Regions from separate parts of the Kocuria sp. GQ42 genome, predicted to be linked through region 4. Evidence: riboswitches for the same ligand, from Rfam matches in the RefSeq annotation. Region 4 holds a riboswitch; each other region holds the start of a gene.
What was found. A riboswitch is a leader RNA that binds a small molecule or an ion and turns the genes downstream of it on or off. The one in region 4 is predicted to bind S-adenosylmethionine.

Region 1 (2,190 bases), on a different contig from region 4:
GTCGTTGACCCGCCGCCCGATCACCAGCTTCTCGTAGGCGCCCAGCAGGACGTCCGGGGCCGGCAGCGGGTACTCGTGGCCGGGGCCGGTGCCCTGCTCCTCGGGGGCGAGCAGCCGCCCGCTGGGGTCGACCATGCGGATCTCGCCGCGGGCCGGGAGCATGTACTGCTCCGGCGTGATGCCGAAGCTCTGGGAGGCCCGGAGGATCGGGTCCTCGGGGGTCTCGACGGTCTGGCTCATGGTGTCCCCTCGGTCGGTCCCCGGTGCGGCCGCGGTCCGGGGAGGGCAGGAAGGTGGTGCGGCTCTGTCTCCCCAGTATGGGAACCGGGCATGGTTCGTATCCACAGAGCGGGGAAAATGCAGAAGTCTGAGACAGACAGTGCACCGCACGTGGACGAAATGTTCTAGTGTGGCGTGGAGCACACGCATTCGTCCGACACGTTCCGGGCGCCGCGCCCGACCCGCCCCGAAGGAGCCCGCCGTGCCCTCGACCCCCGTGCCGCTGGACGAGACCGACCGGAAGATCCTCGCGGAGCTGTCCCGGGACGCGAGGCAGTCCGTGACGGCGATCGCCGCGGCCGTGCACGTCTCCCGCGCCCACGCCTACGCCCGGATCAACCGGCTCCGGGACGAGGGGGTGATCCTGCGCTTCAGCACCGTGATCGACCCGGTCCGGGCGGGCCTGCAGGCCTCCGCGTACGTGACGCTCAAGCTCCAGCAGAACACCTGGCGGGAGCTGTGCGCCCAGCTCCAGGCGATCCCCGCCGTGCACCACATCGCCCTGGTGGGCGGGAACTTCGACGTCATGCTCCTCGTGCGGGCCGTGGACACCGTGCACCTGCGGCAGGTGATCTTCGAGCACGTCCAGCAGCTGCCCGGCGTGGTGGACACCCAGACGTTCCTGATCTTCGAGGACATCGACACCCGGGCCTGACGCGAGGGCCCGCGCCGGGCCCGGCGCGCACGGCCGGCGTCACGAACCGTCACGGTCGTCATCTTCCGACGCGGAGGGACACCCACTACCTCTGCGCATAGTGTTGTTCCAGCTTCACGAGACGTGACCGCCAAGCTCCGACTTGGTCACGCACCAACCCCATGCTCATTGGGTGGTTCGGATGAGGAAGCGGCCTGCATCTTCCGCGGCGTGCCCACCGGGCCCGCGCGGATGACCGGTGCGGGTAAGAGCAAGGCACAGGAGCAGCGCCATGTCCATCCCCGTGACCGACCACGACCTCGCGACCCGGCAGATCCACGCCGGCACCCACGACCAGGTCACCCAGCGCACCCTAACGGTGCCGATCTACCAGACCGCGGCCTTCGAGTTCCCGGACTACGAGGCGGCCCGGCAGATGTTCGCCCAGACCCGGGCGGGCTTCACCTACACGCGCACCGGCAACCCCACGGTGGCCGTGCTCGAGCAGCGGATCAGCGACCTCGAGGGCGGCGCGGGCGCCGTGGCGACCGGCTCGGGCCAGTCCGCCGTGGCCGTGGCGCTGCTGGCCCTGCTCGGCCAGGGCGCCGGGAAGCACCTCGTGGCCTCCGAGAAGCTCTACGGGGGCACGGTGGACCTGCTCACCGACTCCTTCGCGGACTACGGCATCGAGGTCTCCTTCGTGGACCCCACCGCCCCGGGGGCGTGGGCCGCGGCCGTGCGCCCCGACACCCGCGCGTTCCTGCTCGAGTCCATCGGCAACCCGCTGGCCACCCTCCCGGACCTGCCCGGGATCGCCGACGTCGCCCGGGCCGCCGGGGTGCCCGTCGTCGTCGACAACACCCTCGCGTCCCCGGCCCTGTACCGGCCGCTGGAGAAGGGCGCGGACATCGTGGTGCACTCGGCCACCAAGTTCCTGGGCGGGCACGGCAACGCGCTCGCCGGGGCGGTCGTGGACGGCGGGACCTTCGACTGGTCCGCGCGGCCGGACAAGTGGCCGCAGTTCACCCAGGCCCGCGCCCGCTGGGGCGGGCTCAGCCTCGTCGACAAGTGCGCCGCCGCCAGCCCCTACCTGCACCTGGTCCGGGCGAAGTACGTGCACGACCTCGGCACCACGCTCTCCCCGTTCAACGCCAGCCAGATCCTGCAGGGCACCGAGACCCTCGACCTGCGCGTGGCCCGCCACACGGCCTCGGCGCTGGCGGTGGCCGAGTTCCTGGCCGGGCACCCCGCCGTCGCCCGGGTCCACCACCCCGGCG
Region 2 (2,190 bases), on a different contig from region 4:
GCTCGTGCCACGGGGAGGACTCCAGCCCGGCCCAGGACACCGAGCGCACGTCCTCGCGGGCCTCGAGCCAGCGGGCCACCGTCCCGGCGTTGGCCACGTGCCGCTCCATCCGCAGGGACAGCGTCTCGATGCCCTGCTCGATGAGGAACGCGTTGAACGGGGAGATCGCCGAGCCGAGGTCGCGCAGCAGCTGCACCCTGGCCTTGAGGATGTAGGACAGGTTGACGCCGAAGGGCCCCTCGGCGCCCAGGGCCTCGGCGTAGACGAGACCGCCGTAGGACTCGTCCGGCTGGTTGAAGCCGGGGAAGCGATCCGGGTAGCGGCCGTAGTCGAAGGCCCCGGAGTCCACGATCACGCCGCCGATGGCGGTGCCGTGCCCGCCGAGGAACTTGGTGGCCGAGTGCACCACGACGTCCGCGCCCCAGCGCAGGGGCTGGATGAGGTAGGGGGTCGCCACGGTGTTGTCCACGATGAGCGGGACCTCGTGGTCGTGGGCGATCCCGGAGACCGTCTCGATGTCGAGGACGTCGTTGCGCGGGTTCGGGATCGTCTCGGCGAAGAAGGCCTTCGTGTTCGGCCGGACCGCCCGCCGCCACGCCTCGGGATCGTCGGGGTCGGAGACGAAGGTGGTCTCGATGCCGAGCTTGGGCAGCGTGAACTTGAAGAGGTTGTAGGTCCCGCCGTACAGGCTGGGGCTGGCCACGAGGTGGTCGCCCGCGCCGGCGACGTTGAGCACGGCGAACGTCGTCGCCGACTGCCCCGCGCTGAGCATGAGGGCACCCACGCCGCCCTCCAGGGCGGCGATCCGGTTCTCCACGACCTCCGTGGTCGGGTTGCCGATCCGCGTGTAGATCGGGCCGAGCTCGGCGAGCGCGAAGCGGTCGGCGGCGGCCTGGGCGTCGGGGAAGACGAAGGACGTGGTCTGGTGGATCGGCAGGGCGCGGGAGCCGGTGACCGGGTCGGGGCTCTGCCCCGCGTGGATCTGCCGGGTCTCGAAGGCCCAGCCCCCGGGGTTCTCGGGGGTGGGGCGCTCGGCCGCGGCCACGTCGGTGCGGGCGGCGGAGGCGTCGGTGCTGGAGGCGGGGAGATCGGACATGCCGTGGGACTCCTTGTGGATCTCAGGGGTCCCGTCCCGGCCGAGGCGGTGCGGCCGGGAACGGCCGGGCGCCGGGGACCCGCGCTTGCTCGCTCGCCGGTCGCGAGGAGCCTGGTCTTCACCCAGGGCACCCCACCGCGGTGGAGGGTTGCCGGCCAGCTAGCTGGGGCTTGGACGCTGGCGCTCATGACCTGGACAGCATTCTCCGGATCAGGGCCGCGCGGCGTCAAGCCGGGGCCGGGCGTGACGCTCCGGCAGGGGTGTCGCCCGCACGGTGCCCGGCGCGTCGCGGACCGATTTGGAGACGAAACTCACAGGGTGCCACGATGTGCCCATGAGAGTCGACCACGTGTCCTACGCCTGCCGCCCGGAGGGCCTGGAGGCCACCACCGAGCGCATCGCCGACCAGCTCGGGATCGAACCGGTCAAGGGCGGGGTGCACCCCCGCTTCGGCACCCGCAACATGATCCTGCCGCTCACGAACCACCAGTACGTGGAGGTCGTCGAGGTCCTCCAGCACCCGGCGGCGGAGAAGGCGCCCTTCGGGCAGGCCGTGCGCGCGCGGTCCGCCGCCGGCGGCGGCTGGCTGGGCTGGGTCGTGGAGGTCGAGGACCTCGCCCCCTTCGAGCAGCGCCTGGGGCGCCGCTCCGTGCCCGGCCACCGGGTGTTCCCGGACGGCCGGTGCCTGGAGTGGCACCAGATCGGTGTCAAGGGCCTGATCGCCGATCCGCAGCTGCCGTTCATGATCCACTTCGACTCCGCCCCGGAGATGCACCCGTCCCAGGCGCGGATCACGGACGTCGGGCTCGCGGGGATGGCCATCGCCGGAGCCCCGGAGCGGGTCACCGAGTGGCTGGGCGCCCCCGTCGAGACCGCGCTCGAGGACCTCGAGGTCGACTGGCGCTATCCGGACGGCACCCCCGGGGTGCTCTCCGTCACGTTCAGCACCCCGGACGGCGCCGTCACCATCTGAGCCCGGGCACCGTGGGGCGGGGCTCAGCCCAGCAGCCGGGCGGCCCCGAGGAAGCCGACGGCGTCCAGCAGGAAGTGCGCGACGACGAGGGGCGTCACCCGGCCGGTGCGCCGGTAGAGCT
Region 3 (2,190 bases), on a different contig from region 4:
GGACGGCCAGCAGCACGAGCTGGAAGAAGGCGGCCTCGTGGACGGCCTCCGCGCTGCCGGCGGTGCGGTCCAGCACGGCGTCGTCCGGGACGCTCACCCGGTCGAAGACCGCGGTGCCGGTGCCGGTGAGCTTCTGCCCGAAGCCGTCCCAGTCGTCCTCGAGCGTCACGCCCTCGGCGTCCGTGGCGACGACGGCGAAGCGGCGCCCGTCGCGGCCGTCCAGGGCGGCCGAGACACGGGTGTAGTCGCAGAAGACGGAACCGGTGGCGTAGAACTTCCGGCCGGTGAGCTCCCAACCCTCGGCGGTCCGGCTCAGCACGGTGTTCAGGGTGCCGAGCGCGTTGCCGCCCTTCTCCGTGGAGGCGTTGCCGACGGTGGCTCCGGCCAGCACCCGCGGGTACCAGACCTTCTGGAGCTCCCGGGGCAGGAAGCGCAGGGACTCCACGAAGCCGTGGTGGGAGCGGTAGAGGTGGGCGATGTTGGAGTCGGCCTCGGCCAGGTCGACCAGCAGCCGGGTGAAGACCTCGAGGCTGACCCCGGGGCCGCCGTGGGCCGCCGGGACGCGCAGGGCGCCGAACCCGGCCCGGTCCAGCCGGCCGACCTCCGCGTAGGGCAGCGAGCGCCGGAGGTCCCGGTCCAGGGCGCCGGCGGCGATCTCCGCGAACAGCGGCCGGAAGTGCTCCCGCAGCCCGGCGTAGTCCCCGGGCAGGCCGGCGGCGAGGTCGGTGCCGGCGCGGGGATGGGCGGTGGTCTCCTCGACCGTGCTCGGGGTCATGCGGTGGTCCTCTCGGTCGCACCGAGGATTGCCGGTCGGCCGGTCGCGCCGGGGGCGGGTCCGGTGGCGGCAGCGCAGGAGGCTGACGTCACGGACCGACTGCAGATCCGGGATCTCCATCGGTTCTGGCATGAGCACCCTGACCCCGGAGGAGGGCGGGTTGCTGCGGCGTCGTCGAGCCAGATCTCTCGGCCGCTCTGAATGGTGACGTCTGACATGGCACCAGACCACCGAGGTCCGGTGCCACCGGATGACGTCCGGACGTCATCGGAGGTCACGACGACGTCACAGACCGTCACCTCGGCCCGCCTGGTGTACAGGCCCGGCGCGGCACGCCCGCCACCCCGGACAGGAAAGAACAGGGCGGGGTCGCCGATCGGCTCAGTACACCGGCTGGTCCGGGTCCACCTGCGCCACCCAGGCGAGCACCCCGCCCTCCAGGTGGCGGACCCGCTCCTCCCGCCCGGCGTAGAAGGACCGCAGCGCGGCGAGCGCGGTCGCGGAGCGGGCGCCGGCCTTGCAGTGCAGCACGAGGTCCGCGCCGCGGGCTTCCGGGGGCAGGGCGTCCGCTCCGCGGTCCAGGATCTTCTGCAGCGGGACGGGCACGGCGCCGTCGATGGCCACGAGCTCCCGCTCCCAGTCCTCGCGCACGTCCACCAGGGCGAAGGACGCCTCCCCGCGCTCCCGGCGCTCGAGCAGCCGGGCCAGCTCGGCCGCCCCGACGGTCTCGGAGGGGTCCGCGCCGGGCAGCGCGCAGACCGCGGCGGGCTGGGCCACCGCGGTGACCGGGGCGGCGTCGGGGTCCGGGGTGAGACGCATCTCGCGCCAGGTCATCGCGAGCGCGTCGTGCAGCAGCACCCGCCCGAGCAGGGGCTCCCCGGTGCCGGTGACGAGCTTGACGGCCTCGGTGACCATGACCGCGCCGACGGTGGCGGGGAGCATGCCGAAGACCCCGCCTTCGGCGCAGCTGGGCACCTCGCCGTCCGGCGGGGCCTCGGGGTAGAGGTCCCGGTAGGTGGGCCCGTGCCCGGCCCAGAAGACGCTGACCTGCCCCTCGAAGCGCAGGATGGAGCCCCACACGCAGGGTGTGCCGGTCAGGGCTGCGGCGTCGCTGACCACGTAGCGGGTCGCGAAGTTGTCGGCGCCGTCCAGGACCAGGTCGTACCGGCCGATGATGTCCACGGCGTTGTCCGCGTCCAGCCGGACGGGGTGGGTGCGGACCTCCACCAGCGGGTTGAGCGCGGTGACGGCCTCGGCGGCGGAGACGGCCTTGGGGCGGCCGACGTCGGCGGTCGTGTGCACCACCTGTCGCTGCAGGTTGGAGAGCGCCACCACGTCGTCGTCGACGATCCCGAGGGTCCCGACCCCCGTCGCGGCGAGGTACTGCAGGGCCGGGGACCCGAGCCCCCCGGCGC
Region 4 (2,190 bases):
GCAGGGAGCCCACGTGGGTGGTCTGCACGTGGTCGGTGTTCTGCATGGTCATGCGTGTCCTCCTGAGGATCTGCGGGAAGGTCGGGGGCCGGTCAGGACCAGAGCCGGCGGGAGGCGAGCTCGGCCCCGCGGGCGAGGGCCTCGAGCTTCGCCGCGGCGATCTGCGGGTGGATCCGCCCGCCCAGGCCGCAGTCGGTCGAGGCGGTGACGTTCTCGCGGCCCACCTGGCGGGCGAAGCGCTCGATCCGGTCGGCCACCAGCTCCGGGTGCTCCACCACGTTCGTGGCGTGGGAGACGATCCCCGGGATGATGACCTTGCCCTCGGGCAGCTCGTGGTCCTGCCAGACCTTCCACTCGTGCTCGTGCCGGGCGTTGGCGGCCTCGAAGCTGTAGCCGCCGGCCCTGATGGAGAGCATGAGCTCCACCAGGTGCTCGAACCCGAGGTCCGTGGTGTGCGGGCCGTGCCAGGAGCCCCAGCACAGGTGGAAGCGGACCTGCTCCTCCGGGATGCCCTCGAGGGCGTAGTTGAGGGCCTCGACCCGCTTGCGGGTGAACGCGAGGTAGTCCTCCACGCCGGGCTCGGGGTTGACCTGGTCCCAGTTCTCCGCGATGGAGGGGTCGTCGATCTGCACGATCAGCCCGGCGTCGGTGATCGCCCGGTACTCCTCGCGCATCACCTCGGCGCAGGCGGTCAGCACCTCGTCCTCGTCCGCGTAGTGGGTGTTCTCCAGCCGGGCGCACGAGCCCGGGGACAGCGCGGCGAGGTAGCCCTCGCTCGCGCCCGTGGCCTGCAGCCCGGCCTTGAGGTTGCGGATGTCCGCCTCCAGCGCCGCGTGGCCCGTGTACTCCAGCTTCCCGGTGATCCTGGGGAACGGCGCCTGCTTGCCCGTGGTGATGCCCGAGGCGGGGTCCGTGTACGCCTCGTGGAACAGCCGGCGGTCCCGGCGGTCCCCGAAGCTCGTCAGGACCACCCTGCCCGGCGAGGAGCGCTGCGGCTCCTGCTCCCACAGGTCCACGTCGCCGGGGGTCAGGCCCGAGATCCGGGCGAAGATGTAGTGCCACCACGCGCCGTAGTCGACCTCCGCGGCCATGACGTGGCCGTACTCGCCGTCGTTGACCACGTCGATCCCGAGCTCGGCCTGCCGGCGGACCACGTCGACCACCGAGTCCTGCAGGAGCCGGTCGTACTCCGCCCCCGGGACGGCGCCCTTCGCCCGGTTGGCCTCGAGCAGTGCCGGGGTGCGCGGGAGGGATCCGGCGTGGGTCGTGCGGATGCGGTCGGCGCTTCGCAGCATGGGTCGTGCGTCCTTTCCATCGGTCCTGGCGGTAGCACCGGAGGCGGGACGGGGATGCCGTCGCCCGGGTTGCTGCGGCGTCGTCGAGCCAGATCTCTCGGCCGCTCTGGATGGTGACCCTGTCATCCAAGCGCACCCGTGCGCGCTGCGCCATTCGGCGCCCGGATGACGGACATGACGCCGTGTGACGCGACCCGGCGCGCACTCCCGGGAGGAGCTGTCCTTCGCGAACATGGCCTGGATCACATACCGTGGCGGTGATCCGTGCCCCCTCACCCCGCGGGCACGACGGACCAGAGGAAGGACCCCCATGTCCCAGACGCCCCAGCAGCAGGACCTCGAGGGCCGCACGGCGCTCGTCACCGGTGGCGCGAGCGGCATCGGCCTGGCCGCCGCGCGGGCCCTCGCCGGCTCCGGCGCGCACGTGGTCGTGGCCGACGTCGACGAGGCCGGGGCGCAGTGCGTCGCGGACGAACTCGGCGGCCGCGCGTGGGCCGTCGACCTGCTCGACACCGCGGCGCTCGCCGAGCTGAGCCTCGAGGTCGACGTGCTGGTCAACAACGCCGGCATCCAGAAGGTCGCCCCCCTCCAGGAGTTCGACCCCGCGGACTTCCACCGGATCCTGGTGCTGATGCTGGAGTCCCCGTTCCTGCTGGTGCGCGCCGCGCTGCCGCACATGTACGAGCGGGGCTGGGGGCGCGTCATCAACGTCTCCTCCGTGCACGGGCTGCGGGCGTCCCCCTACAAGAGCGCCTACGTCTCGGCGAAGCACGGCCTGGAGGGGCTGTCCAAGACCGTCGCGGTGGAGGGCGCGGCGCACGGGGTGACGAGCAACTGCATCAACCCCGGCTACGTGCGCACCCCGCTCGTCGAGAAGCAGATCGCCGACCAGGCG

Region 1: another riboswitch for S-adenosylmethionine. It lies ahead of AC6CH6_RS16425 (O-acetylhomoserine aminocarboxypropyltransferase/cysteine synthase family protein); the one in region 4 lies ahead of AC6CH6_RS15370 (cobalamin-independent methionine synthase II family protein).
Region 2: another riboswitch for S-adenosylmethionine. It lies ahead of AC6CH6_RS07340 (bifunctional o-acetylhomoserine/o-acetylserine sulfhydrylase); the one in region 4 lies ahead of AC6CH6_RS15370 (cobalamin-independent methionine synthase II family protein).
Region 3: another riboswitch for S-adenosylmethionine. It lies ahead of AC6CH6_RS12785 (acyl-CoA dehydrogenase family protein); the one in region 4 lies ahead of AC6CH6_RS15370 (cobalamin-independent methionine synthase II family protein).

Annotation. Positions count from the first base shown of each region.
Region 1 is NZ_JCAXEN010000008.1:219,471-221,660, forward strand. Features, by position in the region: gene AC6CH6_RS16415 (thiamine pyrophosphate-dependent enzyme) at 1-240, opposite strand, end outside; gene AC6CH6_RS16420 (Lrp/AsnC family transcriptional regulator) at 482-934, shown strand; SAM riboswitch class IV at 1,047-1,168, shown strand; gene AC6CH6_RS16425 (O-acetylhomoserine aminocarboxypropyltransferase/cysteine synthase family protein) at 1,206-2,190, shown strand, end outside.
Region 2 is NZ_JCAXEN010000002.1:414,284-416,473, reverse strand. Features, by position in the region: gene AC6CH6_RS07340 (bifunctional o-acetylhomoserine/o-acetylserine sulfhydrylase) at 1-1,096, opposite strand, end outside; SAM riboswitch class IV at 1,173-1,288, opposite strand; gene AC6CH6_RS07335 (VOC family protein) at 1,431-2,069, shown strand; gene AC6CH6_RS07330 (CPBP family intramembrane glutamic endopeptidase) at 2,093-2,190, opposite strand, start outside.
Region 3 is NZ_JCAXEN010000006.1:16,673-18,862, reverse strand. Features, by position in the region: gene AC6CH6_RS12785 (acyl-CoA dehydrogenase family protein) at 1-775, opposite strand, end outside; SAM riboswitch class I at 889-983, opposite strand; gene moeB (molybdopterin-synthase adenylyltransferase MoeB) at 1,157-2,190, opposite strand, start outside.
Region 4 is NZ_JCAXEN010000007.1:262,812-265,001, reverse strand. Features, by position in the region: gene AC6CH6_RS15375 (cobalamin-independent methionine synthase II family protein) at 1-52, opposite strand, end outside; gene AC6CH6_RS15370 (cobalamin-independent methionine synthase II family protein) at 93-1,295, opposite strand; SAM riboswitch class I at 1,309-1,412, opposite strand; gene AC6CH6_RS15365 (3-hydroxybutyrate dehydrogenase) at 1,606-2,190, shown strand, end outside.